DNA from 3 places in the Pseudomonas sp. XP1 genome. Region 3 is predicted to be linked to each of the others. Evidence: riboswitches for the same ligand, from Rfam matches in the RefSeq annotation. Region 3 holds a riboswitch; each other region holds the start of a gene.
The links. A riboswitch is a leader RNA that binds a small molecule or an ion and turns the genes downstream of it on or off. The one in region 3 is predicted to bind cobalamin.
Positions count from the first base shown of each region.

Region 1: it holds a riboswitch for cobalamin, as region 3 does, so the genes downstream of both, cobW (cobalamin biosynthesis protein CobW) here and ACK1U9_RS11140 (TonB-dependent receptor) in region 3, are expected to answer to the same signal.
Region 2: it holds a riboswitch for cobalamin, as region 3 does, so the genes downstream of both, cobO (cob(I)yrinic acid a,c-diamide adenosyltransferase) here and ACK1U9_RS11140 (TonB-dependent receptor) in region 3, are expected to answer to the same signal.

Region 1 covers NZ_JBNRIJ010000025.1:72,949-88,959, forward strand. Annotated here, with positions in the region: gene ACK1U9_RS19310 (LysR family transcriptional regulator) at 1-147, opposite strand, end outside; gene ACK1U9_RS19315 (multidrug/biocide efflux PACE transporter) at 240-668, shown strand; gene ACK1U9_RS19320 (branched-chain amino acid aminotransferase) at 920-1,939, opposite strand; gene ACK1U9_RS19325 (ATP-binding cassette domain-containing protein) at 2,076-3,653, opposite strand; gene ACK1U9_RS19330 (hypothetical protein) at 3,979-4,338, opposite strand; cobalamin riboswitch at 4,436-4,648, shown strand; gene cobW (cobalamin biosynthesis protein CobW) at 4,749-5,816, shown strand; gene cobN (cobaltochelatase subunit CobN) at 5,820-9,581, shown strand; gene ACK1U9_RS19345 (ATP-binding protein) at 9,583-10,605, shown strand; gene ACK1U9_RS19350 (vWA domain-containing protein) at 10,707-11,273, shown strand; gene ACK1U9_RS19355 (hypothetical protein) at 11,380-11,646, opposite strand; gene ACK1U9_RS19360 (sigma-54 dependent transcriptional regulator) at 11,987-13,312, shown strand; gene ACK1U9_RS19365 (peptidase U32 family protein) at 13,432-15,432, opposite strand; gene ACK1U9_RS19370 (RidA family protein) at 15,637-16,011, opposite strand, start outside.
Region 2 covers NZ_JBNRIJ010000042.1:4,182-14,134, forward strand. Annotated here, with positions in the region: gene ACK1U9_RS23370 (adenosylcobinamide-GDP ribazoletransferase) at 1-678, opposite strand, end outside; gene ACK1U9_RS23375 (histidine phosphatase family protein) at 680-1,246, opposite strand; gene cobT (nicotinate-nucleotide--dimethylbenzimidazole phosphoribosyltransferase) at 1,243-2,298, opposite strand; gene cobU (bifunctional adenosylcobinamide kinase/adenosylcobinamide-phosphate guanylyltransferase) at 2,295-2,816, opposite strand; gene ACK1U9_RS23390 (cobyric acid synthase) at 2,818-4,272, opposite strand; gene cobD (threonine-phosphate decarboxylase CobD) at 4,269-5,261, opposite strand; gene cbiB (adenosylcobinamide-phosphate synthase CbiB) at 5,254-6,162, opposite strand; gene bluB (5,6-dimethylbenzimidazole synthase) at 6,159-6,809, opposite strand; gene ACK1U9_RS23410 (cobyrinate a,c-diamide synthase) at 6,806-8,098, opposite strand; gene cobO (cob(I)yrinic acid a,c-diamide adenosyltransferase) at 8,095-8,706, opposite strand; cobalamin riboswitch at 8,827-9,046, opposite strand; gene ACK1U9_RS23420 (hypothetical protein) at 9,214-9,792, shown strand.
Region 3 covers NZ_JBNRIJ010000009.1:154,817-158,926, reverse strand. Annotated here, with positions in the region: gene ACK1U9_RS11155 (TerC family protein) at 1-657, opposite strand, end outside; gene ACK1U9_RS11150 (hypothetical protein) at 687-926, opposite strand; gene nhaR (transcriptional activator NhaR) at 1,060-1,953, shown strand; cobalamin riboswitch at 1,989-2,196, shown strand; partial or broken gene ACK1U9_RS11140 (TonB-dependent receptor) at 2,306-4,110, shown strand, end outside.

The sequences.
Region 1 (16,011 bases), on a different contig from region 3:
CAACGGGCAACCCACATCGGCCTCGAAATTGGCGATGGCGATGCTGATCGTCGACTGGCTTTTGCGCAATTTGCGCGCCGCAGCGGAAAACGAACCCAGCGATGCAGCTTCGACAAAAGCCACCAGAGCTTCGGGTGAGTAGCGCATGGTATTGATAAAATCGATGGTAGCTATATCGCGAGTATCAGTTCTATCAAAGAAAATAGGAAGCACGACTCACGCAAAGGATGGATTTTGCAATGAAAAACGTGTCTTTCACCGAACGCCTGGTTCACGCTGTCGGTTATGAAGTGTTCGCGGTGCTGCTGTGTGCGCCGCTGTTGTCCTGGATCATGGGCAAGTCGCTGGCGACGGCGGGAGCGCTGGCGGTGACCCTGTCGGTGATCGCCATGCTGTGGAACATGGTCTACAACGCGCTGGTCGATCGCTACGTCCGCGGCGAGCGCATCCACTGGAAGGCCAGCGCACGCTTTGTGCACGGCCTGGGCTTCGAAGCCGGGCTGGTGGTGTGGTGTCTGCCGGTGGCGGCGTGGATGCTGGAGATTTCGTTGCTGCAGGCGTTCATGGTGGAGTTGGGCTTCTTCGTGATCATCCTGCCCTACACCGTGCTGTACAACTGGGCCTTCGACAAAGCCCGGCACCTGCTGATACAGCGTCGCCTTGCATGAGAACTACCTGCCTGCGCGGCCCCTCGATTTGTGCATTGTGCGGATATCCTGGGGCCGCTTCGCAGCCCTTTCGCGACACAAGGCCGCTCCTACAGGGACGGCGCAGGCTTCAGGCTTGCGCTGTACCTGTGGGAGCGGCTTTAGCCGCGAACACCGGCGCAGCCGGTGCCATCATAGTTGACCGCGTCAGCCAATAAAAAACGGGGCATGCCATCGCTGGCATGCCCCGTTTTTCAAGCCGCTAAAGCGTCTCAGGCAACCTTGACGATCCAGCCAGCCGGTGCTTCCACGTCACCGCTCTGAATACCGGTCAGCTCGTTGTAGAGCTTCTGGGTAACCGGGCCGACCTTTTCCAGGTCGTGGAACACGTGCAGTTTGCCGTTGTACTCGATGCCGCCGATCGGGGTGATCACCGCCGCGGTACCGCAGGCGCCGGCTTCGACGAAACGGTCCAGCTTGTTGATTTCCACATCGCCTTCGATCACGGTCAGGCCCAGGCGCGATTGCGCCAGTTCCATCAGCGACAGGCGGGTGATGCCTGGCAGCACCGAAGCCGATTTCGGGGTGACGAACTCGTTGTTGGCGGTGATGCCGAAGAAGTTGGCCGAACCGACTTCCTCGATCTTGGTGTGGGTCAGCGGGTCGAGGTAGATGGCGTCGGCGAAGTTGGCTTTCTTCGCTTCTGCACCCGGCTGCAGGCTGGCGGCGTAGTTGCCACCGACCTTGGCCGCGCCAGTGCCTTGGGGGGCTGCGCGGTCGAAGCTGGAGATCTGGAAGTTGTGCGGCTTCATGCCGCCCTTGAAGTACGAGCCAACCGGGATGGCGAAGATCGAGAAGATGAACTCGGGGGCGGTGCGCACGCCAATGTTGTCACCGGTGCCAATCACGAACGGGCGCAGGTAGAGGGCGCCTTTACCGTGCGGAGGCACGAACTTCTCGTTGGCCTTGACCACTTGCTTGCACGCCTCGATGAACACATCGGTCGGCACCTGCGGCATCAGCAGGCGGGCGCAGCTGCGCTGCATGCGGGCGGCGTTCTGGTCCGGGCGGAACAGGTTGATCGAACCGTCCTTGCAACGGTAGGCCTTGAGGCCTTCGAAGCACTGCTGGCCGTAGTGCAGGGCGGTGGAGCCTTCACTAATGTGCAGTACGTTGTCTTCGGTCAGGGTGCCCTTGTCCCACTCGCCATTGCGCCATACGGACAGGTAGCGTTTGTCGGTCTTGATATAGTCGAAACCGAGCTTGTCCCAATTAATGCTTTCGTTGCTCATGACACCCTCATTGTCTTGCAAGTGCCCGATTGCTCGGGCTGCTGTTATATGCGCACCACGCCACCATAATACATCCGTGGCAGATCGGGAACGGCCAGTCACGAATTGATAGCCTGCAATGCATTTATTGCGGCGTTTACAGGTGCAGGTACTCGTCCAGCGCCAGCTGGTCGAGCAGTACCTGGTCGTGGGACGCCACCACCAGCGCCCCGCGAAACTGCCCGAGCATGTGTTCCAGTGCGGCCAGCGATGGCAGGTCCAGGTGGTTGCCGGGTTCGTCCAGCAATAACAGGTCGAGCGGCCGTTCGCGGTATAGCACGGCGGCCAGTGCCGCCTTCATCCGCTCACCCCCGCTGAGCAGGCTGCTGGGTAGTTCGATGCGGGCCGCATCCAGGCCCAGTTGCGCCAGGCGGCTGCGCAAGTCGCCCTGGGCCAGCGTCGGGTTTGCCTGGCGCAGGTGCTCGAGCACACTGGTATTGCCTGGCAGTGCGCTGCAGTGCTGGTCGAGCAGGGCGGTTTCCCCACTGAGGCGCAGGCTCTCGGTTGGTGCTGGCAACTCACCGTTCATCAGCCTGAGCAGGGTGGACTTGCCACTGCCATTGGCGCCTACCAGGCCCACCCGCTGGCCCAGGCACACGCGCAGGTTCAGTGGTTTGCGCGTCCCGCGTGGCAGGCGCAGCGCCTGCAGGGCCAGCACTTCGCGGCCTGGATGACGCTGCGGCGTGGGTGCATGCAGGGTAATGGCGCTGTCCTGCTCGACTTCGCGGGCGGCGTCACGCACTTTGCCCTGCAGCGCCTGCCGGGCGTCGCGATGGTCGCGGCGCTGTTTGCCCGCAGTGGCCTGACTGCGCTCCTGCTGGCGGTCGACCAGGATCTTGGCCTGGTTGGCGTGCCTGGCATTGCGCCCGGCGCGGGCTTGATGACGTTCCAGGTCTTCGCGCTGACGCTGCAGTTCGCGCGCCTGGCGTTGCTCCTCCTGTTTCAGCCGGGCAAGTTGCTGTTGGGCCTGCGCTGTCTGGCTGGCTTTCTGGGCCGAATAGAAGGTGTAGTTGCCGCCATAGGCCCGCAAGCCCAGGCTGGATAATTCGACGATGCGCGTCATGTGCGCGAGCAGGCTGCGATCATGGCTGATCACCAGCAAACCCCGGTCCCAGGCTTCGATCATGCCCAATAGTTGGGCGCGGGCGTCGCTGTCCAGGTGATTGCTCGGTTCGTCGAGTATCAGGTAGTCCGCTTCGCTGAGCCAGGCGCCGACCAGCGCCACGCGCATGGCCTGACCACCGCTCAGGCTGTGGGCGGGCTGGTGCCAGTCGAGTTGGCCCAGGCCGTGGCGTTGCAGGTGCCCCTGCAATTGCTCGCGAATATCCCAACGTTCGCCGACGGCGTCGAAGTCACTGGGTGCGACACTGCCTTGCTCGATGCGCTCCAGCGCAGCGAGCACCGCGCCCACCTGGGCCAGGTCGGCGACCGTGGCGCTGTGCTCGATCACCTGCTGGTCCAGAAGATGGACGCGCCCAAGGCGCCGACACTGGCCGCTGCTTGGTTCGCGCTGGCCGGCAAGTATCTGCCCGAGCAGGCTCTTGCCCACACCGTTGCGCCCGACCAGGCCGGTGCGGCGTTGGTCGAAGGTTTCGCTGAGGTCGGTAAATAACAGCCTGCCGTCAGGCAAGGCCAGGGAGACGCTGTCCAGCGTCAGGATCGACGTGTTCGTCATGCACAACTCCACAAATGCCGCGACATCTCCGGAGCGAACCGGAGGCTGAAGACTGGCCGTCGAAGGGACGGCGGCATCAATGGCGCATTGGACGAATACCTCGTGACAGGGGAATGCGTAGCCTAACGGATAGAGGCATTGTTGTCGCGGGAAAACACATTCCGCGAGTGCGCCACGGACCCTGTGGGTGCGGGTTCACCCGCGAGACAGGCGACGCGGTGGATGGCACGGGCTTCGCCCGTGTTCGCGGGTAAACCCGCTCCCACATGGCCGGCGTCGCCCTTAAGGCGTGCACCGGACCTGCAGGGCCGCGCATGCCCCTGGTTCAGCGCCCCACCAAACGCCTGGTCCAATCGCCGCCGTGGCTCTGCTGGCACGCCTCTTCACTGTCAAACCGTACATGCCAGGCTGGATGATCCAGCTGAATGCCGGCCTGCTCCAGCGCAAGGCCCGTCAGCGCGAGCATGCGCATTTTGGCGTCGCCCGCCAAGGCGGCGGCCTTTTCGGCCTCTCGCTCGAATACCCAGGTAATACGCAGGCTGGCCGGAAAATCCTCGAGAGCCAGACGATGGGTAAGCCAGCTGAAACCGACGATCTCCGCCTTGGCGGTTTCGCAGGCTTCGGTCAGGCAAGCCACCAGCTCACGCTCCAGGCGTGCCATATCGCGCTTGTTCAGGGGTTTCACCGTGGGCCTCGCTGCTCAAAGCCACCACTCTAACGCAGTTGCGGCGCTTGTTGTCGGCCAGCCCGACAGCAATGGTTGACCACCCGCCAGCCACTGCGTAGCCTTGCCACTTCGAGGTTCTTCGGCCAGGCCGAAGCTAAGACGGGAACGCGGTACAAGCCGCGGCTGCCCCCGCAACTGTAAGCACCGACAACGGATCGACACAGCCACTGCGCCCGCGCGCGGGAAGGCGTCATCCCGCCAGCCTGCTGCACCAGCGGGCACATGGAACGGTGCGAGCCAGGAGACCTGCCTCGTCACGTTTTCGACTTTCAACCGGGCGGGGTGATCCGGTGGCGAACAAGCCCGGCCGGCCTGGCCTGCGGCTGTCGTCCTGCATGCCCGCGCCAATCTGCCAAGGGCAATGCGACATGAAAACACTGGCCAAGCTCCCCGTCACCATCGTCACCGGCTTCCTCGGCTCGGGCAAGACCACCTTGCTGCGCCACATGCTCGACAACGCCCAGGGCCGCCGCATTGCGGTGATCGTCAACGAGTTCGGCGAACTGGGCATCGACGGCGAAATCCTCAAGCAGTGCAGCATCGGTTGCACCGAAGAAGAAGCCACCGGTCGCGTCTACGAGCTGGCCAACGGCTGCCTGTGCTGCACCGTGCAGGAAGAGTTCTTCCCGGTGATGCGCGAGCTGGTGGCACGCCGTGGCGACCTGGACCATATCCTCATCGAAACCAGCGGCCTGGCCCTGCCCAAACCGCTGGTGCAAGCCTTCCAGTGGCCGGAAATCCGCAATGCCTGCACCGTCGACGCGGTGATCACGGTAGTCGACAGCCCGGCCGTGGCCGCCGGCACCTTCGCCGCCTACCCGGACCAGGTCGATGCCCAGCGCAAGCTCGACCCCAACCTGGACCACGAGTCACCGCTGCACGAACTGTTCGCCGACCAGCTGGCCAGCGCCGACCTGGTGGTGCTGAACAAGGCCGACCTGATCGACGCCGAAGGCCTGGCCAAGGTCCGCGCCGAGGTGGCCGAAGAACTGCCGCCGGCGGTCAAAGTGATCGAAGCCAGCAGCGGCAAGCTGCCGCTGGAAGTGCTGCTGGGCGTGGGTGCCGAGTCCGAGGCGCACATCGATGGCCGCCGTACCCACCACGACTCGCACCATGACGGCGATGACCATGACGATCACGACCACGATGCCTTCGACTCCATCTCCATCGACCTGCCAGAAGCCGACGAAAGCCTGCTGCTCGACGCCCTGACCCAGTTGGTGGTGGAATTCGGCATCCTGCGCGCCAAAGGCTTCGCTGCCATCCCGGGCAAGCCGATGCGCTTGCTGGTACAGGGCGTGGGCACCCGTTTCGACAAGCACTTCGACCGCGCCTGGCGCACCGACGAACCGCGCATCACCCGCCTGGTGCTGATCGGCCAGGACCTCGACGCCGCCCAGCTGGAAGCGCGCCTGCGCCAGGCACTGGGCGCCTGACCCATGCACCTGCTGCGGACCCAGCCCGGCGGCTTCGTGCCGGATGACAGCATTGCCGACCTCGGCCAGACGCCCGCCGAGCTGGTGATTCTCTGCAGCGGCGATTCCCATCTGGCATTGCTCGCCGATACCGCCGAGCAATTGCCCCAGGATTACCCCAGCCTGCGCCTGGCCAACCCGATGCAGGTACAGAACCATGCCTCGGTCGACCTTTACGTCGACCAGGTACTTCGCCATGCCAAGGTCATCCTGGTGTCGCTGCACGGTGGCGTCGGCTACTGGCGCTATGGCGTCGAGCAGCTGGTCGAGCTGGCCGGCCGAGGCGTGCAACTGATCCTGGTGCCGGGCGACGACCGCCCGGACCCGGAACTGACCAGCCTGGGCAGTGTCAGCGGCGAGCAGGCCGAACGCCTCTGGCACTACTTGCGCCAGGGCGGCAAGGCCAACGCCATCAACCTGTTCAACTGCCTGGCCAGCCAGTGGCTGGGCCGCGACTATGCCTGGGACGAACCACAGCCTTTGCCGCGCACTGCCGTGTATCACCCGGCCAAGGGCAGCGCCACGCTGGAGGACTGGTACCCGCAGTGGCACCCCGAACAGCCAGTGGCGCCGCTGCTGTTCTACCGCTCGCACCTGCAGGCGGCCAACACCGCGTTCATCGATGTGTTCTGCCAGCGCCTGCAGGCCGCCGGGCTCAACCCGTTGCCGATCGCGGTGGCCAGCCTAAAGGAAAGCGCCTGCCTGGAGCAGGTCGAAGCCTGGCTGGACGAGGTGGGGGCCGAAGTGCTGGTCAACACCACCGGCTTTGCCCTGTCCAGCCCCGAACGCCCCAACCTGCGCCCGTTCCGTCGCGACATCCCGGTGCTGCAGGCCATCTGCGCACAAGACAACCAGCCCGGCTGGGAAGCCAGCGAGCAGGGCCTGGGGGCGCGTGACCTGGCCATGCACATTGCCTTGCCCGAACTGGACGGGCGCATCATCACCCGCCCGGTCAGTTTCAAGGACATGGCCTGGCGCAGCGAGCGCAGCCAGTCCGACGTGGTCTGCTACCGCGCCCACCCCGAGCGCATGGACTTTGTCGCCGAACTGGCCCGCCGCTGGGTCGAGCTGGCGCGCCTGCCGAATGCGCAAAAGCGCGTGGCCCTGGTGCTGGCCAACTACCCGACCCGGGATGGCCGCATTGGCAACGGCGTTGGCCTGGACACGCCAGCGGCGGCGCTGAACATTCTCAAGGCCCTGCAGGCCGAAGGCTATCCGCTGGCCGACTTGCCGGGCAGTGGCACGCAACTGATCCACCAGTTGCTCGGCGGCGTGACCAACGACCTCGACCATCTGGACCTGCGCCCCTGTGCGCAGAGCCTGAGCCTGGCCGACTACCAGGCCGCCTTCGAGCGCCTGCCAGAGGCCAACCGCCAGGCTGTGCTGGAGCGTTGGGGGCCGCCGCAGCAAGACCCGATGTACCGCAGTGGCCGGCTGATGGTGGCCGGCCTGCGCTTTGGCTTGACCTTCGTCGGCATTCAGCCGGCGCGGGGTTACCAGGTGGACCCCAGCGCGGTGTACCACGATCCGGACCTGGTGCCGCCGCACGGCTACCTGGCGTTTCACTTCTGGCTGCGCCATGCCTTTGCCGCCGACGCGGTGATCCATGTCGGCAAGCACGGCAACCTCGAATGGCTGCCCGGCAAGGGCGTCGGGTTGTCGGCGCAGTGCTGGCCGGACGCCTTGCTCGGCCCGCTGCCGAACATCTACCCGTTCATCGTCAACGACCCGGGCGAGGGTGCCCAGGCCAAGCGCCGCACCCAGGCGGTGATCATCGACCACCTGATGCCGCCGCTGACCCGTGCCGAAACCTATGGCCCGTTGCGCCACCTGGAGCAATTGGCCGACGAGTTCTACGAGGCCCAGCTGCTCGACCCGCGGCGCGCCCGCGAGTTGCAGCGCGACATTCTCGAACTGGTCAAGGCCAACCACATCGACCGCGAACTGCAACTGGAAGGCCAACTGGACGATGCCGCGGTGTGGTTGCCGCGCCTGGACACCTACCTGTGCGACCTGAAGGAATCGCAGATTCGCGATGGCCTGCATGTGTTCGGCCAGTCCCCGGAAGGCCGGCTGCGCCTGGATACCTTGCTGGCGCTGTCGCGGGTCGAGCGTGGCGACGGTCGCGGCGGCAATGCCAGCCTGCTGCGGGTTCTGGCCAAGGCGCTGGTGCCGGGTTTCGACCCGCTCGATTGCGAACTCGGCCAGCCGTGGCAGGGCGCACGCCCCGAGCAGTTGCAGGCCATGAGCAGCGAGCCCTGGCGCACCTGTGGCGATACCCGCGAACGCCTCGAACTGCTGGCGCTGCAGGTAATCGACCAGGCGCTGGGCGGCACCGCACAGTTGCCTGCCGAGAGCGAATGGCAGCCGGTGCACGATGTGGTGCAGGCGCTGCGCGAAGCGGTGGCACCCAGCCTGGACGCCTGCGGCAGCGCCGAAATGAATGGCCTGCTATCGGCGCTGGCCGGGCGTTTCGTGCCCGCCGGGCCCAGTGGCGCGCCCAGCCGTGGGCGCCTGGACGTGCTGCCTACCGGTCGCAACTTCTATACCGTGGATGTGCGCAACCTGCCTACCACCACCGCCTGGCGCCTGGGCTTCGCCTCGGCCAACCTGGTCCTCGAACGCCACCTGCAGGACCACGGCGATCACCTGCGCCAACTCGGCCTTTCGGTGTGGGGTACGGCAACCATGCGTACCGGCGGCGACGACATCGCCCAGGCCATGGCGCTGATGGGTGTGCGACCGGTATGGGCCACCGGCAGCCAGCGGGTCGACGATTTCGAGATCCTGCCGCTCAGCCTGCTCGACCGCCCGCGGGTTGACGTGACCTTGCGCGTTTCCGGCTTTTTCCGTGATGCCTTCGGCAACCTCATCCGCCTGTTCGATGCTGCAGTGCGGGCGGTGGCCGCGCTGGATGAACCGGACGATCTCAACCCCCTGGCCGCCCGCGTGCGTAGCGAGCGCGCCGCGCTGCAGGCGCAGGGCGTGGACGCCGAGCAGGCCGCGCGCCAGGCTGGCTGGCGGGTGTTCGGTGCCAAGCCCGGGGCCTACGGCGCCGGGGTGCAGAACGCCATCGATGGGCGCCTTTGGCACAGCCGCGACGACCTGGCCGAGGTCTACCTCAACCACGGCGGCTATGCCTACGGCGCCAGTGACGACGGTACCCCGGCCCGCGCCCAGTTCGCCCAGCGCCTGGCCAAGGTGCAGGCGGTGCTGCAGAATCAGGACAATCACGAACACGACCTGCTCGATTCCAACGACTACTACCAGTTCCAGGGTGGCATGCTGGCGGCTTCGGAAACCTTGTCCGGTGCGGCAGTGGCCAGTTACCACGGCGACCACAGCCAGGCCGACCGGCCGCGCATCCGTACCCTCAAGGAAGAGCTGAACCGGGTCATCCGCGCCCGGGCGCTGAACCCGAAGTGGATCGACGGGGTCAAGCGCCATGGCTACAAAGGCGCCTTCGAGATGGCGGCGACGGTCGACAACCTGTTCGCCTTCGACGCTACCACGCAGCTGATCGACGACCATCATTACCAGGCGCTGGCCGATGCCTACGTGCTCGACCCGGCGACCCGCGACTTCATGCGCGAGCACAACCCCGAGGCCCTGCGCGACCTTACCGAACGTTTGCTGGAGGCCCAGCAGCGCGGCCTGTGGCAGGCGCCTGGCGACTACCGCGAAGCCCTAGAGGAACAACTGCTCGACGGCGAGGAACAGGCTTGAAATGAGTGAACCCGTGCAATTTCCACTGGCAGCCGTGGTCGGTGCCGACGACCTTAAACTGGCGCTGTGCCTGACCGCCATCGACCCTAGGATCGGCGGCGTGCTGATCGAGGGGCCGCGTGGCATGGCCAAGAGTACCCTGGCCCGTGGCCTGGCCGACCTGCTCGGTGAGGGCCCGTTCGTCACCCTGCCACTGGGCGCCAGCGAAGAGCGGTTGGTCGGCACCCTCGACCTGGATGCCGCGCTGGGGCAGGGCAAGGCGCAGTTTTCCCCCGGGGTGCTGGCCCAGGCCGATGGCGGCGTGTTGTATGTCGATGAGGTCAACCTGCTGCCCGATACCCTGGTCGACCTGCTGCTCGACGTGGCGGCCAGTGGCACCAACCGCATCGAGCGCGACGGCATCTCGCACCGGCACAGTGCCCGCTTCGTACTGATCGGCACCATGAACCCGGAGGAGGGCGAACTGCGCCCGCAGTTGCTCGACCGCTTTGGCCTCAACGTGGCTCTGGAAGGCTTGCCCGAGCCTGAGGCGCGCCAGCAGATCATTCGCCGGCGCCTGGCCTTCGACAGCGACCCGCAGGCCTTCTGCGCGCAATGGGCCGAGGCCCAGGCGCAATTGCGCGAGCGCTGCCAGGCGGCGCGCCACGCCCTGGCGGACATTGCCCTGGACGACCAGGCGCTGGCCTGGATCACCGAACGCTGCTACGCCGCCGGGGTCGACGGCCTGCGCGCCGACCTGGTCTGGCTGCGCGCTGCACGCGCCCACTGCGCCTGGCGTGGCGGCGAGGCCATAGAGGAGGCCGATGTCGATGCAGTGGCCGAGTTCGCCTTGCGCCATCGCCGCCGTGTTACGCCCCAGGCCAACCCGCCTTCAGCTCCGCAGCAGCCTGAGCAACAGCCCGGCCGACAAGGCACGGGCAACCCTGGCGAACAGGGCGCGCAGGGCGACTGGGGGGCAATGCCGGCACAGCCGGTGGCCAGTGGCACCCGCCGCGAGGTGCCGAACTGGGCAAAAAAGCCCTGAGCATCCCCCAGCCACCTGCCAAAGGGGTGGATGCCAAAGCAGGCGCAGGTAAGCAGTACGTTGCCAGCCGAGGCCGGGCGCGCAATGCCGCGGCCGGTCGGGTGGCCTGGCTGCCGACCCTGCTCAAGGGCCGGCCACGCCAGCGCCAGGACCTGTGCTGGCAGCAACGCCAGGCCAGGCCCGCAGAGCTGTGGCTGATAATCGTCGATGCGTCGGCCTCGACCCGCCGCCACCAGGCGCTTACACAAACCAAAGGGCTGCTGGCGGCGCTGTTCGACCACGCCTACCGCCAGCGGGCCCGGCTGGCCCTGCTTACCGCCAGCGGGCGCACGCCGCAGTGGCAGCGCCACGGCCTGAAGGCCTCGGCCGCCTTGCAACCGTGGCTGCAAGCCTTGGGGGCCGGTGGCGGCACGCCGTTGATCGCTGCACTGGAAGAGGCCCGGCAATGGTTGCAGGCGCGGCGACGAGCCCACCCCGAAGAAGCGCTACGCTGCCTGGTGTTTACCGACGGTCGTCTGCAGCACTGGAATACCGTGCAGCCGATGCCGTGTGCCACTCTGCTGGTGGATATGGAACTGGCACCAGTGCGCCTGGGGCGTGCGCAGCGTCTGGCGCAACAACTTCAGGCTGATTACCAGCATCTGCAACAGTTCAGTTTGGTGGATTGAAAAGTATCGGTGCGACACTATGTCGCAATAAGAAAAGTTGCCAGAACAGCAACCCGGAAGTTGTACAAGTGCGTGGCGATGCACGCACTTGGTTTGCCGGCCGATATTATTTCGGCATCGACCACGGTTGCAGGTCGTAACCTTTCTCGCACAACTCGGCGCGCACTTCCTCGATCAGGCTGGCCCACTGGGCCGGGTCGGAGTAGATACGCGAGGACACTTGCTTGCTGCCGATGCGGGTGCTGGTCCGGTCGATCACTGCCAGGCTCAGTTCACCAGTACCGTTGGGTGCATCCCAGGCTACGCACTGGAAAGGTTCGAAGGCGTGGTCGGCAATCAGCAGTGCTTCGTTGACACGGAGCGGGGCATTCATGGTTCGGTCTCTCTATGGTCCCAAACATCCAGGTAAGTCCGCGTTGCTTCAAAGTCGCCTCGGTTATCGCGAAGTGCAGCGCGGGGTTATGTGTACTGATGCTCGTTGTCCGGGGGCGAGTCACACATTGGTTGAAAAAAATTTGCCAGGTTCGAATCCGTTCTTGCCCACGCCGCCATGTGATGTCGATAAAGTGCGAAAATTCCCGTCATTGATTGTAAAAAAATGATTCGGCAGACAGACGGTACTGGGAACCGTCAACTTCGTTGCTACTGTTAATCGGGCGCCACAACTTACTGTTTTATTTCAAAAAACCGAAAACTGGCGCCAAGGATCGGTCATGCAGCAGCCTGCCGCCCAACGCCGTTTGCTCATCGTCGACCCCTGCGATGACTGCCACCGTTTGTTGCCTGGATTGTCTAGCGCAGGCTGGGATGTACACAGCTGCATGCTCGGAACCGCGCTGGATCATCCCTGCGATGTGGGCCTGCTGCGCTTGCAGGCGTCACATCTCAGGCGCCCGGACGGGGTCAAGGACTTGATCAAGCGCAGCAACACCGAATGGATTGCGGTGCTCAGCGCCGAACAGCTGCGCATGCCGGCCGTCGGCGATTTTGTCTGTGAATGGTTCTTCGACTTCCACACCTTGCCGTTCGACGTTTCCCGCGTGCTGGTCACCCTGGGCCGGGCCTTCGGCATGGCCCGCTTGCGCGGCAAAGGGGTGGCGAGGGTGGATGAAACCAGCCACGAGCTGCTCGGTGACAGCCGCCCGATCCGCGAGCTGCGCAAACTGCTGGGCAAATTGGCGCCTACCGAGTCGCCGGTGTTGATCCGCGGCGAAAGCGGCACTGGCAAGGAACTGGTGGCCCGCACCCTGCACCGCCAGTCGCAACGCAGCGAGCAGCCGTTCATTGCGATCAACTGCGGAGCGATCCCCGAGCACCTGATCCAGTCGGAACTGTTCGGCCATGAAAAGGGCGCTTTCACTGGTGCCCATCAGCGCAAGGCCGGGCGCATCGAAGCGGCCCATGGCGGCACGCTGTTCCTCGATGAAATTGGCGACCTGCCGCTGGAGTTGCAGGCCAACTTGCTGCGTTTTCTGCAGGAAAAGCACATCGAGCGTGTGGGTGGCAGCCAGCCGATCCCGGTGGATGTGCGGGTGCTGGCGGCTACCCATGTGGACCTGGAAAGGGCCATCGAGCAAGGGCGCTTTCGCGAAGACCTGTATTACCGCCTGAACGTGTTGCAGGTAGTGACCGCGCCTTTGCGCGACCGGCATGGCGACCTGTCGATGCTGGCCAGCCATTTTGCCCATTACTACAGCCTGGAAACCGGGCGTCGACCGCGTTCGTTCAGCGACCATGCCCTGGCGGCCATGGGCCGGCATGACTGGCCCGGCAATGTCCGCGAATTGGCCAACCGTGTGCGGCGCGGGCTGGTGCTGGCCGAAGGCCGGCAAATCGAGGCGCAGGACCTGGGGTTGCAGACCCTCGACCAGGTGCAGCAACCGCTGGGCACGCTGGAAGAGTACAAGCACCGGGCCGAGCGCCAGGCGCTGTGCGATGTACTCAGCCGGCACAGTGACAACCTGAGCGTGGCGGCCAAGGTGCTAGGTATATCGCGGCCGACGTTCTATCGGTTGCTGCACAAGCACCAGATTCGCTGAGCAGTGGATGGCACCGGCTACGCTGGTGTTCGCGGGTAAACCCGCTCCCACAGGTACTGTATCGACCGTGACGCTGGCGCAGTACCTGTGGGTGGGGCTGCCCGCGAACAGGCTATCGATCAATGCGGCCCGCGCGGAATGGTCTTCAGCAGGTCTTCCGGGCTGATGTGCCCCACCACCTGGGCCACCGCGCTGCCTGGGGTCGGCAGGTCGATGATGTGGCTTTTCATCTTGCCGATCACGTGCATTTCGCACGGCTTGCAGTCGAACTTGAGGGTCAGCACTTCATCACCCTGAATCAGCTGCATCGGTGCCACCTTGGTGCGCACGCCGGTCACGCCCTTGGCCTGCTTGGGGCACAGGTTGAAGGAGAAGCGCAGGCAGTGCTTGGTGATCATCACCGGCACTTCGCCATGCTCTTCATGGGCCTCGTAGGCCGCATCGATCAGCTGCACGCCGTGGCGGTGGTAGAAGTCGCGGGCCTTCTGGTTGTACACGTTGGCCAGGAACGACAGGTGCGACTCTGGGTAAACCGGCGGTGGCGTGGTCTCGGCCTTGCGCCCGCCACGCGGGTGCGCCTGAACCCGTGCATCAGTCAGCGCCTCGATGGCTTCGCGGCGCAGGGCCTTGAGCTGCGAGTTGGGGACGAAGTACGCCTGCGGGGCGTCCAGCTCGATGCTGTCGGCGTGGTACATGGTGGTACCCAGCTGGCCGAGCAGGTCGTGCAACTGTTCCAGCGCCTGTTGCGGCTTGTTGGCCGGGCCGAACGGGCCGTCCAGTGCCACTTGTGCGCTCACGCCTTCCTCGCTGGTGACGGTCAATGCCAGGCGTTGCTCGCGCAGTACCGCGTGCCATTGCACGCCGACACGGCGCTCGGCCGAGGTGCGTTGCAGGGCCTGCTGCCAGTTGTGGTCGAGGTTGCGCGACAGCGGGTGGTTGGGCCGCAGCTTGTGCAGGCCTTCGGGCATTTCGTTGGGCTCGACGCGGTAGCGGTAGCGCTTCTCGCCGTCTTCCTCGAACTCCCCACGCGGTTCGGCGATGTTGGCGCGGAAGCCCACCACTTCGCGCTTGACCAGCACATTGAGGCCGTCGCCATTGGTCAGCGGCACCTCGGTGACTACCAGCATGTCACGCTTGCCGACCTTTTCCACCACGCCCACCGGCAGGCCGGTGAAGGTTGGCGAGTCGAAGGCGCCGATGTCGACCTTGCGGTCGGTGACGAAGTAGTCGGTGCTGCCGCGGTGGAAGGTCTTGTCCGGGTCGGGCACGAAGAAATGTTCGGTGCGACCGCTGGAGGCGCGGGCCAGCTCCGGGCGGCCTTCGAGGATGGCGTCGAGTTCCTTGCGGTAGTGGGCGGTGATGTTCTTCACATAGGCCACGTCCTTGTAGCGGCCTTCGATCTTGAACGAGCGTACGCCGGCATCGACCAGGTCAGCCAGGTTGGCGGTCTGGTTGTTGTCCTTCATCGACAGCAAGTGCTTCTCGAATGCGACCACCCGGCCCTGGTCATCCTTCAGGGTGTAGGGCAGGCGGCAGGCTTGCGAGCAGTCGCCACGGTTGGCGCTGCGGCCGGTCTGCGCATGGGAAATGTTGCACTGGCCGGAGAAGGCCACGCACAGCGCACCGTGGATGAAGAACTCGATGGCAGCGTCGGTTTCTGCGGCGATGGCGCTGATCTGCTGCAGGTTCAGTTCACGCGCCAGCACCAGCTGGGAGAAACCGGCCTGATCGAGGAACCTGGCCCGTTCCAGGGTGCGGATGTCGGTCTGGGTGCTGGCGTGCAGCTCGATCGGCGGGATGTCCAGCTCCATCACCCCCAGGTCTTGCACGATCAATGCGTCGACACCGGCGTCGTACAGCTGGTGGATCAGCTTGCGCGCGGGCTCCAGCTCGTTGTCGTGAAGGATGGTGTTGATGGTGGTGAACACGCGTGCATGGTAGCGATGGGCGAACTCGACCAGTTCGGCGATATCGCTGACTTCGTTGCAGGCGTTATGGCGCGCGCCGAAGCTCGGGCCACCGATGTAGATGGCGTCGGCGCCGTGCAGGATCGCTTCGCGGGCGATGGCCACGTCACGGGCAGGGCTGAGCAGTTCCAGGTGATTCTTTGGAAGGGACATGTCGTTATAGGTTCGGGCTGTCACGGTTTAGGCGGGCATTGTAGCGGCGAAACGGGCTGGCGGCATCATCGGGGTGCCGAGAGGTGTACTGCCTGCACCGGCCCTATCGCCGGCAAGCCAACTCCCACAGGTACTGCACTGGCCTGAGGGCAGCGCTCTCAAGACACAAGCTGGCTTGCCGGCGATAGGGCCCTTGGAGGTGAATCAGCGCTTGGCGGCCATTGCGGTCACTTCCACGCGCATGCCTTCGACCGCCAGTGCAGCCACACCCACGGCAGCGCGTACCGGCCAGGGCTTGCTGAAGAAGCGCTGGTAAACCTCGTTGAATGCCGCGCGGTCGGCCATGTCGGTGAGGTAGATGGTCAGGTGCAGCACGCGGTCCATGCCGCTGCCGGCCTTCTCCAGCGCCACTTTCAGTGCCTGCAGGGTGCACTCGCTCTGCTCGACGATGCCGCCCAGTTCCAGGCTGCCATCGGCGTGGGTCGGGATCTGCGTGGTGACCAGCACGCCGTTGTATTCGGCGACGTCGGAGGAAATCGACTCGGCGTCCGGGTCCGGGGTGTAGATGATGTCTGCTTG
Region 2 (9,953 bases), on a different contig from region 3:
CTCCAGCATTGCACCAGCGGTATCGCCGGTAGTCCCGCCCAGGCGCCGGCACATCAGTTGTCGCAACCAGGCAAACACCGCCAACGCCAGCACCACGACCCACCCGCCCAGGACCAGACAAAAAAGCACACAGCCCAGCAGCACCCAGCCGGCCGCATGCCGGGGCAGGTGCTCGGCCAGCGCTTGCCCCAAACCACCCTGCCGTACATAAGGCGTACTCAGGAACAACCCAAGCATCGCCGCCCGCCCGATCAACGGTGCCAGTAGCAACTGCGCACCAGTGCCCTGCTCGACCAGCACCCACAACGCGCAGAACTTCAGCAACAGCACCAGCACCAGCGTAACCACGGCAATCGGCCCGCTACGCGGGTCCTTCATGATCAGCAGGGTGCGTTCGCGGTCACCGAAACCACCCAGCCAGGCGTCGGCGCTGTCCGCCAGGCCATCCAGATGCAACGCGCCACTGAGCAACACCCACAACGTCAGCAGCAGGGCCGCGTGCAGCGGCGTCGGTGTGCCCTGCAGCAGGTGGCTGGCCAGCCACAGCAACAGGCCGAACAGCAACCCGACCAGCGGGTAGCAGAGCAGCGAGCGCCCCACCTCACGCGGCGCCGGCATGCCCGGCAGACTCACCGGCAGGCTGCTGAGAAACTGCAAGGCAATCCACAACGGCAACATTTCAGCGCCCCTCGACCAACTGGCCGTCGTCACCCGACACCAATCGCATCAGCGCAGCGTGGCCGACTTCGACCTGCAGCAACTGTGCCCTGGGCAAGCCACGAGCACGGGCCAGTAACAGCCGCATCACGCCGCCATGGGTGACCAGCAGCACACGCTTGCCAGCATGCTGACGGCTCAGGCGCTCGACAGCCGCCAGTACACGCTCGGCGAACGCCTCGACCGGCTCGCCATTGGGCGGTGTAAACGCGTAAGGGTCCGCCCAGAAGCGCCCCAGCGCGTCCGCCTGGTCTTCCATGATCTGCGCCGCGCTACGGCCCTCCCAGTCGCCAAAATGCAGCTCCTGCAACGCCGCTTCGCGCTGTACCGGCAGGTTCAGCCGCTCGCCCAGCTCCTCGGCAAAACGTGCGCAGCGCTGCAGCGGAGAACTGACCAACACCTCCCAAGGCCCGGCCTCGGCCACGGCGCCACGCATCTGCGCCCAGCCCTTGTCGGTCAAGGCATCATCAAGGCTGCCACGCAAGCCGCCCTGTTCCGTTTCGCCATGGCGCAGCAAGTCGAGGATCATGCCGGGCGGTCCGCCACTGCAGCCTCGGCGAAGGTCGCCATCTGCCCATGCAACGCACAGGCCAGGCGCAACAGCGGTACGGCCAGGGCAGCCCCACTGCCCTCGCCCAGACGCAGGCCCAGGGCCAGCAACGGCTCGGCCTGCAACGCGTCGAGCACAGCTTTGTGCCCAGGCTCTGCGCCTTGGTGGGCGAACAGCAGCCAAGCCCGGCACTGCGGGTTGAGGCGCACCGCCAGCAGCGCGGCGACGCTGCAAATGAAGCCGTCCACCAGCACCGCGACACCCGCCTGCGCACAACCAATGTAGGCACCGGCAAGGGCCGCGATCTCGAAACCACCGACACAGCCCAGTGCCTGCAATGGATCGTTGGCGTTCAGGCCATGCAGGCTCAGCGCCCGTTCGATGACCTCGGCCTTGTGCCGCACCCCGGCGTGGTCCAGGCCGGTACCCGGGCCACTCAACTCAGCCGGCGGGCAACCCAGCAAGACGCTGGCCAGGGCAGCGGCAGCCGTGGTGTTGCCAATACCCATCTCGCCACCGATGAACAGCTGCGCGCCCTGTTCGGCGGCGCGCAGGGCACTATCGCGGCCAGCCTGCAGGGCGGCCTGCAGCTGCCCCCCGGTCATCGCTGGCTGGCGGGCGAAGTTGGCGGTACCGGCACCCAGGCGCAGATGGCGCACGCCAGGCAGTTCCAGGTGCGGGTCGATGGTGCCCAGGTCGACCACTTCCAGGCTTGCCTGCAGCTGGCGCGCCAGCACGCTGATGGCCGCGCCACCACCGACGAAGTTGCGCAACATCTGCCCGGTCACCGCTTGCGGGTAGGCCGAAATACCTTCCTCGACCACACCGTGGTCACCGGCAAAGATGCTGATTGCGGCGTGATCCAAGGTCGGCCTTTCACACCCCTGCAGGCCGGCCAGTTGTATGGCCAAACCTTCAAGCTGGCCGAGCGAACCGGCAGGTTTGGTCAGCTGCTGCTGACGGGCGCGGGCCTGGTCCATGGCGGCGTTGTCGAGGGGTTGGCAGGCGTCACGCCACCAGGCTTGGGTCATAGTGCAGGTCCTTTGAGCATTAGGGGCAGGCCGGCCACGGTCAGCACCACACGCTGACAGCGTTCGGCCACGGCCTGGTGCAGCCAGCCAGCCAGGTCGACATAGCGCCGGGTCAGCTCGCCCATGGGCACGACGCCCAGGCCGGTTTCGTTACTGACCAGAATGACCGTGCCCGGCAACTGTTCCAGGCAGGCCAGCAGCGCATCGCGCTCCTCGGCCAGGCGCTGGTCGTCTTCGAGCATCAGCAGGTTGGTCAGCCACAGGGTCAGGCAATCCACCAGAAGGCAGCGCCCTTCGGCCGCTTCGGCGCGCAGTGCCGCGGCCAGGGCCAGAGGTTCTTCGATCAACCCCCAGTCATCGGGGCGACGCTGGCGGTGCAGCAGCACGCGTTCGTTCATTTCACCATCCAGCGGCTGGCTGGTGGCGATGTAGGTCACCGGCAGGCCACTGGCGCTGGCCAACTGTTCGGCCAGGCGGCTCTTGCCCGAGCGGGCGCCGCCGAGGATCAGGTTGAGCATGTCAGGCCACCCCACAGAGCTGGCGCAGGCGCGCGGTGTCCAGGTGCTTTTCCACCAGGTCGGCCAGGCGCTCGATATCGCGTTCGCGCAGGGCCTGGTAATCGACGGCCTGCACATCATCCAGCCCAGCCCAGCGCAGCAGCGCCGCGCACGACTGGCTGCCTTCGAACAGGCCGTGCAGGTAGGTGGCAAGTATCTGGCCATCGGCGCTGACAGCACCATCGCAACGGCCATCGGCAAGTTGCACGGCTGGCTGCTCCAGGGCAGGCCCGGTGGTGACGCCGGCATGAATTTCATAACCGGCAACCGGGGCTGCTTCCAGGTTCAGCGTGCCGGCAACGTTGCGTAGTTGCTTCTCGGCTTCGAGCACCGTGGCGTAATCGAGCAGGCCAAGCCCCGGACTGGAGCCGGCGACCCCTTCGAGACCAAGCGGGTCATGCACTTCGCGGCCCAGCATCTGCAGGCCACCGCAGATCCCGATCAGCTTGCCGCCATAGCGCAGGTGCCGGTCGATGGCCTTGTCCCAACCACGCTCACGCAGTTGCGCCAGGTCGCCGCGCACACTCTTGGACCCGGGCAGGATGATCAGGTCGGCGGCCGGTATCGGCTGGCCCGGGCCAATGAACTGCAGGTCCACCTGGGGGTGCAGGCGCAGTGGGTCGAAGTCGGTATGGTTGCTGATACGCGGCAGCACCGGGACGATCACCTTGAGCACGCGCTCGGCCTTTGCCCCCTGGCGTGCGTCGATGCCGTCTTCGGCTTCCAGATGCAGGTCGTTAACATACGGCAGCACGCCCAGTACCGGCTTGCCGGTGCGCTGCTCCAGCCAGTCCAGCCCCGGCTGCAGCAAGGCGATGTCGCCGCGGAAGCGGTTGATGACAAAGCCCTTTACCCGCGCCTGCTCACTGGGCGACAGCAGTTCCAGAGTGCCGACCAGATGGGCGAAAACACCACCACGATTGATGTCGGCAACCAGGATCACCGGGCAGTCCACCGCTTCGGCAAAGCCCATGTTGGCAATGTCCCCGGCACGCAGGTTGATCTCCGCTGGCGAGCCCGCACCTTCGACCATGACCACCGGCCAGGCAGCATTCAGGCGCTGGTGCGAAGCCAGCACCGCCTGCATGGCGATAGCCTTGTAGTCGTGGTAGGCCACCGCGTTCATGCTGGTGACGGCGCGGCCATGGATGATCACCTGGGCGCCGGTATCGCTGTTGGGCTTGAGCAGCACCGGGTTCATGTCGGTATGCGGTTGCAGGCGGCAGGCCTGGGCCTGCACTGCCTGGGCCCGGCCGATTTCACCGCCGTCGGCGGTCACCGCGCTGTTCAGCGCCATGTTCTGCGGCTTGAACGGCACCACGCCAACGCCCTGGCGCAACAGCCAGCGGCACAGCGCGGTCACCAGCGTGCTTTTGCCGGCGTCGGAGGTGGTGCCTTGCACCATGAGGGTGGTCATGCCATTTCCTTCTGATAGGCCGCCAGGGCCTGGGCCAGGCGCTGTTCGTCGGCCGCACAGGCTGGCAGCCCCAGGCGTATTGCCGGCGGGTGCTCGAACAGCCGCACCAGGATGCCGTGGCGGGCGAGAAAGTCATGCAGTTGCGCAGCCTGCTCGCTGCGGACGTACTGGAACAGGTCGCAACCGCCGCTGGGCGCCAGGCCGGCGCTACGCAACAGCACCGCCAGCCGCCGGCTGGCTGCAGCGCAGCGTTCGACCTGCACACGCTGAGCGTCGTGGTCGGCCAGGCTGGCCTGGGCCAGCACTCGGGTCGGGCCATTGACGGTCCACGGCCCAAGCAACTCGGCCAGGTGCAGCAGCAGGCTGCGTTCGGCGGCAACGAACCCCAGGCGCACGCCAGCCAGGCCGAAGAACTTGCCGAACGAGCGCAGCACTATCAGCCCCGGGCGCTCGGCACAATCGACCACGCTTTGCGCCGGGGTGTTGTCCATGAACGCTTCGTCGACCAGCAGCCAGCCACCGCGGGCGGCCAGGCGGGCGTGCCAATCCAGCAGGCGTTCACGCGGCACCCGGCGGCCGGTGGGGTTGTTGGGGTTGACCAGCACCAGTACGTCGAGGCTGTCGAGCGTCGCCTCGACCTGCGCTTCGTCCAGCTCCAGCAACTGATGCCCCGCCCGTTGCCAGGCGTATGGGTGCTCGGCATAGCAAGGTGTCAACACCCCTACCCGGCCGGCTGCGCGCAACAGCGGCAAGGCCTGGATCGCGGCCTGGGAACCGGCCACTGCCAGCAATTGGCGTGCGCCGTAATACGCACGCGCGGCGTCCTCCAGGCCGTCCTCGGTCTCCGGCAGGCGCGCCCAGGCCTCCATTGGAATCGGTGGAATCGGGAAAGGCCATGGCGCAATGCCGCTGGACAGGTCGAGCCACTGCTCGCGAGCGATGCCGTATTGCCGTACCGCCCGCAGCAGGCGGCCTCCGTGTTCAAGCATTGATATAGGCCCCCAGGCAGATCACCAGCAGCCACAGCCATACGCCGCGCTGCACCAGGCCCCAACCGCGTTCGATGGCGTCGGCGTCGGCCATTGGCCCGTCACCCAGGCGTGGCCGCTCATGCAGTTCGCCGTGGTACACCGCCGGGCCACCGAGTTCCACACCTAACGCACCTGCACCGGCGGCCATCACCGGCCCGGCATTGGGGCTGTCCCACAGCGGGCCCTGCTTGCGCCAGCAGGCCAGGGCCAGGCGGGTCTTGCCCAGCAGCGCGTAGGTCAACGCCACCAGCCTGGCAGGAATATAGTTGAGCACATCGTCGACGCGCGCCGCGCACCAGCCGAAGCGTTCGAAGCGCTCGTTGCGATAGCCCCACATGGCATCCAGGGTGTTGCTCAGGCGGTACAGCACCACGCCCGGCGCGCCTGCGACCACGAACCAGAACAGCGCGGCGAATACCGCATCGCTGCCATTCTCCAGCACCGATTCGGTGGCCGCCCGGGCCACCGCAGGTTCGTCCAGTTCGCGGGTTTCGCGGCTGACCAGGTAGCCCACACGGCGCCGTGCTTCTTGCAGGTCACCCTGGCGCAAGGCACTGGCCACCGGCAACACGTGCTCGCCCAGGCTGCGCAGCCCGACGGCGCAGTACAGCGCCAGCACGTCGACCAGCCAGCCGATGTACGGCAGCCAAGACAGGATCAGTGCCACCAGGGTAAGCGGCACCACGGCCAGGAACCATGCGCTTACCCCGTGGCTGCGCCAGCCGCGCCCTCCGGCATTCAGGCGGCGCTCGAGGTTACCGGCCATGTTGCCGAAGGCCACCAGCGGGTGGCGCCGCTGCGGTTCGCCCAGCAGGGCATCCAGGGCCACCCCTGCCACGGTCAGCAAGGCCACGCTCATTGGCGCTCTCCCCATTGGTTCTCAAAGAGCATTTCACTCAAGGGCCGTTCCTCGGCCCAGTTTTCCAGCACCAGCATCGGTGCCGGGTAGAACTCGGTCACCGGCCCCAGGCACAGCACCGCGACCGGCTTGGCCCCGGTCGGCATGCCCAGCAGCGTCGCCAGCGCCTGCGGGTCGAACAGCGACACCCAGCCCATGCCCAGGCCTTCGCCACGGGCTGCCAGCCACAGGTTCTGGATGGCGCAGGCCAGCGAGGCCAGGTCCATTTCCGGCAGGGTGCGGCGGCCGAAGATATGCGGCTCGCGGTTGTCCATCAGGGCGGCCACCAGCAGCTCGGCGCAGTCGTTGATGCCTTCCACCTTCAGCTTCATGAAGGCGTCGGAACGTTCGCCCAAAGCTTCGGCGGTAAGCACCCGCTCTGCTTCCACCAAGGCCTGGATGCGCGCACGCAGGTCGCGCCGGGTGATGCGGATGAAACGCCAGGGCTGCATCAGCCCGACGCTGGGCGCCTGGTGCGCGGCAGCCAACAGGCGGCCCAGCACTTCCGGGGCCACTTCGCCACCGGCGAAATGGCGCATGTCACGGCGTTCGCCGATGGCCCGGTAGATCGCGGCGCGCTCGGCGTCGCTGTAGGCGTGTTCGCTCATGGTCGCAATAGCGCCGCCGCCGCGTCCGGGTTGGAGGGGAAGTAGAAGTGCACGTAGGACGCCGTCAGCCGACCCAGGCGGTAAACCGCTTCGTTGCCACGCCCGCCGTTAGGGCTCAGGCCACGCGCAATCGGCTGCAGTGCGGTATTGGTCAGCGAATGGTGATAGGTGTGCCCGCGCAAGGTGCCTTCCGGCAGCTCCACCGCCTGCAGGGCCAAGGCAGCCAGGCGCTTCTGCATGGTTGCCTCGCCAGGCAGCAGGCCAAGCAGTTCGGCACGCTCGCCGGCCACGTCGGTCAGGGCATCGAGCAGGTACAACATGCCGCCGCACTCGGCCAGCAACGGTTTGCCCTGGGCGTGGTGGGCGCGTATAGCCTCGCTCATCGGCGCATTGGCGGCCAGGGCGTGGTGGTGCAGCTCGGGATAACCGCCCGGCAGATACAGGCTGTCCACTGCCGGCAGTTCGCGGTCGTGCAGCGGCGAGAAGAACTCGAGCTGTGCGCCCAGGTTGCGCAGCAGGTCGAGGTTGGCGCCATAGGTGAAGGCGAAGGCCTCGTCCCGCGCCACGCCAATGCGCACACCGGCCAACGAGGCAGTACTGGCTTGCGGCTCGGGTTCGGCAAAGCTCACTGGCGGCGGCAAGGCAGCATCGCAACTGGCGCCAAGCGCCTCGGCAGCGGCATCCAGGCGCATGTCCAGGTCGTTCAGCTCACTGGCCTGGACCAGCCCCAGGTGGCGGCTGGGCAGCTCTATACCACGCTCGCGGGACAAGCCGCCGTACCAGCGCAGGCCCTCGGTCAGGCTACCTTCCAGCAGTTGCGCGTGGCGCAGGCTACCCACCCGGTTGGCCAGCACACCGGCAAACGGCAGGTCAGCCTGGTAACGTGCCAGGCCCAGGGCCAGGGCGCCGAATGTCTGGGCCATGGCCGTGCCGTCGATCACCGCCAGCACCGGCACCCCGAAGTGGCGCGCCAGGTCGGCGCTGGACGGCGTGCCGTCGAACAGCCCCATCACCCCTTCGATCAGGATCAGGTCGGCCTCGCCGGCGGCTTCCCACAGCAGGCGGCGGCTTTCCTCGGCGCCGATCATCCACAGGTCGAGCTGGTACACCGGCGCGCCGCTGGCCCGCTCGAGGATCATCGGGTCGAGAAAGTCGGGCCCGCACTTGAACACCCGCACCTTGCGCCCGAGGTTGCGGTGCAGGCGGGCCAGGGCGGCGGTGACGGTGGTCTTGCCCTGGCCAGAGGCCGGTGCCGCGATCAGCACGGCGGGGCAATGGCGCTGACTCACAGTTCCACGCCCTTCTGTGCACGGATGCCAGCCTGGAACGCGTGCTTGAGCATGCCCATCTCGGTCACGGTGTCGGCCAGTTCGATCATCTCGGGTTTCGCGGCACGGCCAGTGACGATCACATGCTGCATTGGTGGGCGGGCCTGGATGTCGGACAGCACCTGGTCAAGGTCGAGGTAGCCGTGCTTGAGGGCGATGTTCAGTTCATCGAGCACCACGAACTGCACGCTCGGGTCTTGCAGCAACTGGCGCGACACGGCCCAGGCAGCTTCGGCGGCAGCGATGTCGCGCTGGCGGTCCTGGGTTTCCCAGGTAAAGCCTTCGCCCATCACGTGGTAGCGCACCTGCTCGGGGAAGCGGCGGAAGAACAGCTCCTCGCCGGTGCTGTTGCGGCCTTTGATGAACTGCACCACACCGCACTGCATGCCATGGCCCAGGGCGCGTGCGAGCATACCGAAAGCCGAGCTGCTCTTGCCCTTGCCATTGCCGGTCAGCACCAGCAGCAGCCCGCATTCGTTTGGGGAATTGGCGATGCGTTCGTCGATGATCGCCTTCTTGCGCTGCATGCGCGCCAGGTGGCGTTCGTCGCGTTCGGTGGATTCGCTCATCAGGGTTCTCCGCTGGCTGGCGCCACGGCAACGCGCGGCGACAGGTAAAAGGCGGGCACACGGAGAACGCGCAGGGGCCGTGGCCGTACGCCACGGTGCACCGCGCATCACCCTCCGTGATGCCGTTGGCAGTATCAGGCCGGTCTCCGGGCTTGTGAGCGGGTCTTGGCCCAAGCCTGCGCGCCTTCCCGGGTGCTGACACCCAGTGGCCCTGCGCGGCCGCGACTCACCTACCGTTGCGGGGGCAGCGCCGGAATCGCGCCATGCTGGCACCCACCGGCTTCCCAGTTTCACCCTGCCCAGTCGGGGCTGGCAGGGCACCTGAAACACGCGCGAAGGTTAGAGGGTTGCACCGGGAGCGTCAATCGAAGCAGGCCGCTTTGCAGTCGAACAGGCACGGCCTGGGTAATGGCCAATTCACCTGGTTGTGCCACACTTGAGACAGTGATATCACATAGCCATCATTTTCGGCTGAACGCGATTACAACGATAACAGGAGAGCGCAGCATGCGAGGCCAGATCATCAACAACCCGCGCCTGGAGTTTCTCGCCCCGGTGCTGGAGCGCTGGGGCGACTGCATCGACCGCTTCAACCGGTTTGCTGGCGATGCGGAAGCACCTTACTGGCATGGCGCCGCCGCCAATACCGGGCTGCTTGCCGCAGCGGCGTGGCAGGCTGAACTGGCGGCGCTGCAGCAGTTTGCCGGCAAGAAGCAGCGCGACGAAGGCGAACACGAAGGGCGCTGCGATCTGTCGATCAGCAGTGCCGATGAAGCGCTGTACCTCAGTGTCAGCCAGCGCTGGCCAAAAATCGCCCGGCTGGACATGGCCGAAGCCCTGCAGCAGACCGCTGCCCTCGCGCGCCAGGTGGCCTACCCCAGCCAGTTGAAGGCCGGGGCGCTGTTCATCAGCCCGTGGAAGGCTGGCCAGCATACCAGCCCCGAGGAACTGCAGGACCTGGTCGACGATCTGCAGAAACATACCGCCTGTGCCATCGCCTGGTACTTCCCGTATGCCTATCGCAAGTTGCACAACGAGCTGGGGCAGTATTTCCCGGGGGTGGCGTTGTTGCTCAAGCAGGCTTGAATCGACTCCGGCTCGGGCCGGGCGACGTGGCTTCTGTGGGAGCGGGCGTGCCCGCGAAGAATCCAGCGCGGTGGCTGGCACCGGCTGCGCCGGTGTTCGCGGGCGCGCCCGCTCCCACAGAGCCCCATTTAAGTTTCCTGTCGTAGTGAAGCGAGCCACCG
Region 3 (4,110 bases):
ACCCTTCGGTACATGGGCGCCGAAACCTTCGGCGATCAGCGTCATGCCGATCATGATCAGGAAGCCCAGGGCCAACATCACCACGGTCGGGTTGTCGTTGATGAAGTTGGCCAACGGGTCGGCGGCTACCATCATGACGATCACGGCAGTGATAACGGCAATGATCATGATCGGCAGGTGTTCGGTCATGCCCACGGCGGTGATGATGCTGTCGACCGAGAAGACGATGTCCAGCAACAGGATCTGGAAGATCGCCGCGGCAAAGCCCAGGGTAACCGTCGACGACACCTTGGCTTCTTCCTTGGCCCCGTGCGGGTCGACGTTCTCGTGGATTTCCTTGGTCGCCTTCCACAGCAGGAACAGGCCACCGGCAATCAGGATCACGTCCTTCCAGGAGAAGGCATTGCCGAACACTTCGAACACCGGGTCGGTCAGCTGGACGATCCAAGCCACCGTGCTGAGCAAGGCCAGGCGCATGACCAAGGCCATGCTGATACCGATACGGCGCGCCTTGGAGCGGTACTCCACCGGCAGCTTGTTGGTCAGGATGGAGATGAAGATCAGGTTGTCGATGCCCAGCACGACTTCCATGGCCACCAGCGTAGCCAGGGCAACCCAGGCGGTAGGGCTAGCGACGAGTTCCAGCAAGTATTCCATTGTTCAAATCCTGCAGCAGCGGTTGGGGGTCAGATTTCCTGGGTGTCTTCTTTCTTGTCGGCGTCCTTGGGCTTGTGCCCTTCGCTGCCGATGGCCTCGCTCAACGCCTGCTGTGCGGCCTTGTTGGTGTCGTCGATGGCCTGCTTGGCCGACTGCGCGGCCTGGTCGAGCATCTGCTGGGCGGATTTCTCGGCCTGCTCGCAACCGGCCAGGGTGAACAGGGCCAAAGCCAGCACCAGCGGCGTACCGATGGATTTTAGTTGCAGCATGGGTTCCTCGCTTTTCATGTTCCTGCGGCGCACACGGCGCTGATGGAGTCGCATTCTAAAGAGCGCAACACATCCGGAAAATTCGTATTTTCAGCGGTTATACTTCGGTTTTTACGAATCCGGAAACATACCGATGCTCAACTATCGGCAGTTGCACTACTTCTGGGCCGTGGCCAAGACCGGCAGCATCGCCCGCGCCAGCGAACAGTTGAACCTGACCCCGCAAACCATCAGCGGGCAAATCAGCTTGTTCGAACAGACATACGGCCTGGAGTTGTTCCAGCGCGTGGGGCGCCAGCTGGAGCTGACCGAAACAGGGCGCCAGACGCTGATCTATGCCGAACAGATGTTCCAGTTGGGTAGCGAGCTGGAGGCCATGCTGCGGGCCGGCCCGCAGGAGCAGATCCTGTTCCGCGTGGGCGTGGCGGACGTGGTGCCAAAGTCCATCGTCTACCGCCTGCTGGCACCGACCATGGAGCTGGACGACGTGCTGCGTATCAACTGCCGCGAAGACAAGCTCGAACGGCTGCTGGCGGACCTGGCGATCCAGCGCCTGGACCTGGTGATTTCCGACAGCCCCATGCCCAGCCACCTGGACATCAAGGGTTATAGCCAGAAACTGGGCGAGTGCGGGCTGAGCTTCTTCGCCACTCCGGCGCTGGCACAACGCCTGGAAGGCCCCTTCCCCGCCTGCCTGCAGGATGCGCCATTGCTCATCCCCGGGCAGGAAACCGTGGTACGCAGCCGCCTGCTGCGCTGGCTGGGTGAGCAACAGGTGCAGCCACGGATCGTTGGCGAATTCGATGACAGTGCCTTGATGCAGGCGTTCGGGCAGTCGGGCAGCGGCATCTTCGTCGCGCCCAGCGTGATCGCCGAGGAGGTATGCCGCCAATACGGCGTGGAGCTGATCGGGCAGACCGAGGCAGTGCACGAGTCGTTCTATGCCATTTCGGTAGAGCGCAAGGTCAAGCACCCGGGGATCGTGGCAATTACCGAGGGGGCGCGACGAGAGTTGTTTCATTGGTAGCAGGCGGATTTGACGCCTCCCGCGTTTCAATGGTCATATGCCCGCCAGTTTCAGGTGCCCTGCGCCGCCGCGCGCAGGGTGAAACGGGAAGCCGGTGCGTCGTGTTGCCCACGACAAGTCCGGCGCTGCCCCCGCAACGGTAAGCGAGCGAACCCTTCGAGATACCACTGTGCACCTGCATGGGAAGGTGAAGGTTTCATGCCCCTCGCAAGCCCGGAGACCGGCCTGAAGCTTCACTTGGCAACCCGCGGTGGGCGGGCGCAGGCCGGTATCCGTGCGCGCGTCTGTGTGCACGGTGCGCCTTTGCGTGTTTTCCACCGGGATCCATTCATTCCTGCAGTAGTGGAACGACATGTCCCGTATCTTCAAGCTTCACCCTCTGGCGGCCTGCCTGGCCGTTTCCCTGCCGGCACTGGCCGATGACCTCGACCGACAGCCACTGGCCCTGCCCTCCACGGCCATCACTGACACCCTCGACAGCTACGCCATCGACCTGGCCACGCCGACCCAGGCTGGCTCGCGTCTTGGCCTCAGCGCCCTGGAGACACCGGCCAGCACCAGCAGCATCAGCGCCAAGCAGATCCAGCAGCGCAACAACTTCACCGTACAGGACGCGGTGACCCGCTCACCGGGCATCAGCTACATCGGCTCCCCGGGCGACGGCGGCACGGGCCTGTCCGCCCGCGGCTTTACCGGGCACAACTCGGTGATGACACTGTTCGACGGGGCCCGCCTTTACACCGGTGCCGGCACCCAGACGTTCCCGGTCGACCCATGGATGGTCGAGCGCATCGATGTGATTCGCGGCCCGGCCTCGGTGCTTTATGGCGAAGGCGCCACCGGTGCGGTGGTCAACGTGGTCCCGAAGAAGCCGTTTGCCGGCGAGGTACGCAACCACCTGCGCCTGGGCTACGGTTCGTGGGACCGCCAGCAGCTCGGCCTGGACAGCGGCGGCAGCCTCGGCGAGCGCCTGAGCTACCGCCTGGCCCTGAACCAGCAAACCGGTAACGGTTGGGTCGACCGCACCCCGTCCCGCAGCCTGGCGCTGAGCGCCGCGCTGCGCTTCGACGCCAGCGACGACCTCAGCTTCACCCTCGCCCACGACCGCGGCGATGCGCAGCCTGCCAACTACTACGGCACCCCGCTGATCGACGGCCACTACCGCAGCAGCCTGCGCAAGAAGAACTACAACGTGCAGGACGACGTGCAGCATTACGTCGATGAATGGACCCGCCTGAACACCGACTGGGCTTTGAACGACCACCTGAGCGCCAGCAACCAGCTGTACTACATCAAGAGCCGCCGTCACTGGCGCAACGCCGAGGACTACAGCTGGGATACCGGGCACCAGCAGCTGCTGCGCGGCAGCTACCTGCAGATCAAGCACAACCAGGAACAGTTCGGCGATCGCCAGGCATTCACCCTCGACCACAGGCTGTTTGGCCTGGCCAGCAAGACCGTGGTCGGCGCCGAGTACAACAAAGTCCGCTTCAACGTCGACAGCAACGCACCCTACAACGATGCAGGCAGTGACTACATCGACCCATGGCAGCCGCAACCGGGTTGGTTTCACAGCGCCTCGCCGCTGCGCCCGCAAACCCTGTCCACCACCCACACCTTTGCCCTGTTCGCCGAAAACCGCCTGCAGTTGAGCGATCGGCTGTCACTGATCACCGGCGTGCGCCGCGACCAGAACCACATCGTCCAGGAGAAACTGACCACCGACAGCCGCAGCGACCGCAGCCTGCAAGGGGGCAACTGGCGTGCCGGGCTGGTGTTTGCAGTCAGCGACGACCTGTCGCTGTATGGCCAGTACTCCACCAGCGAGGACGGGGTCAACAACCTCATCAGCCTCAGCGCCAACCAGATGCACTACGACCTGACCGAGGCCAGACAGACCGAGGTGGGGCTGAAGCAGCGCTTCTGGGAGGGGCGTGGCGAATGGACATTGGCGGCCTACCACATCGTCAAGAAGAAGCTGCTGGTGGATGACCCGATCACGCACGAGAAGCAGCAGGCTGGCCAGCAGACGTCCGACGGCCTGGAGGCAACCCTGGAACTGGCGCTGGCGCACCAGTGGCAGGTGTCGGCCAACGCGGCGATCGTGCGCGCAAGGTACGACGACTTCGACGAAATGGTTGGCGCCGTGGCGCAGGA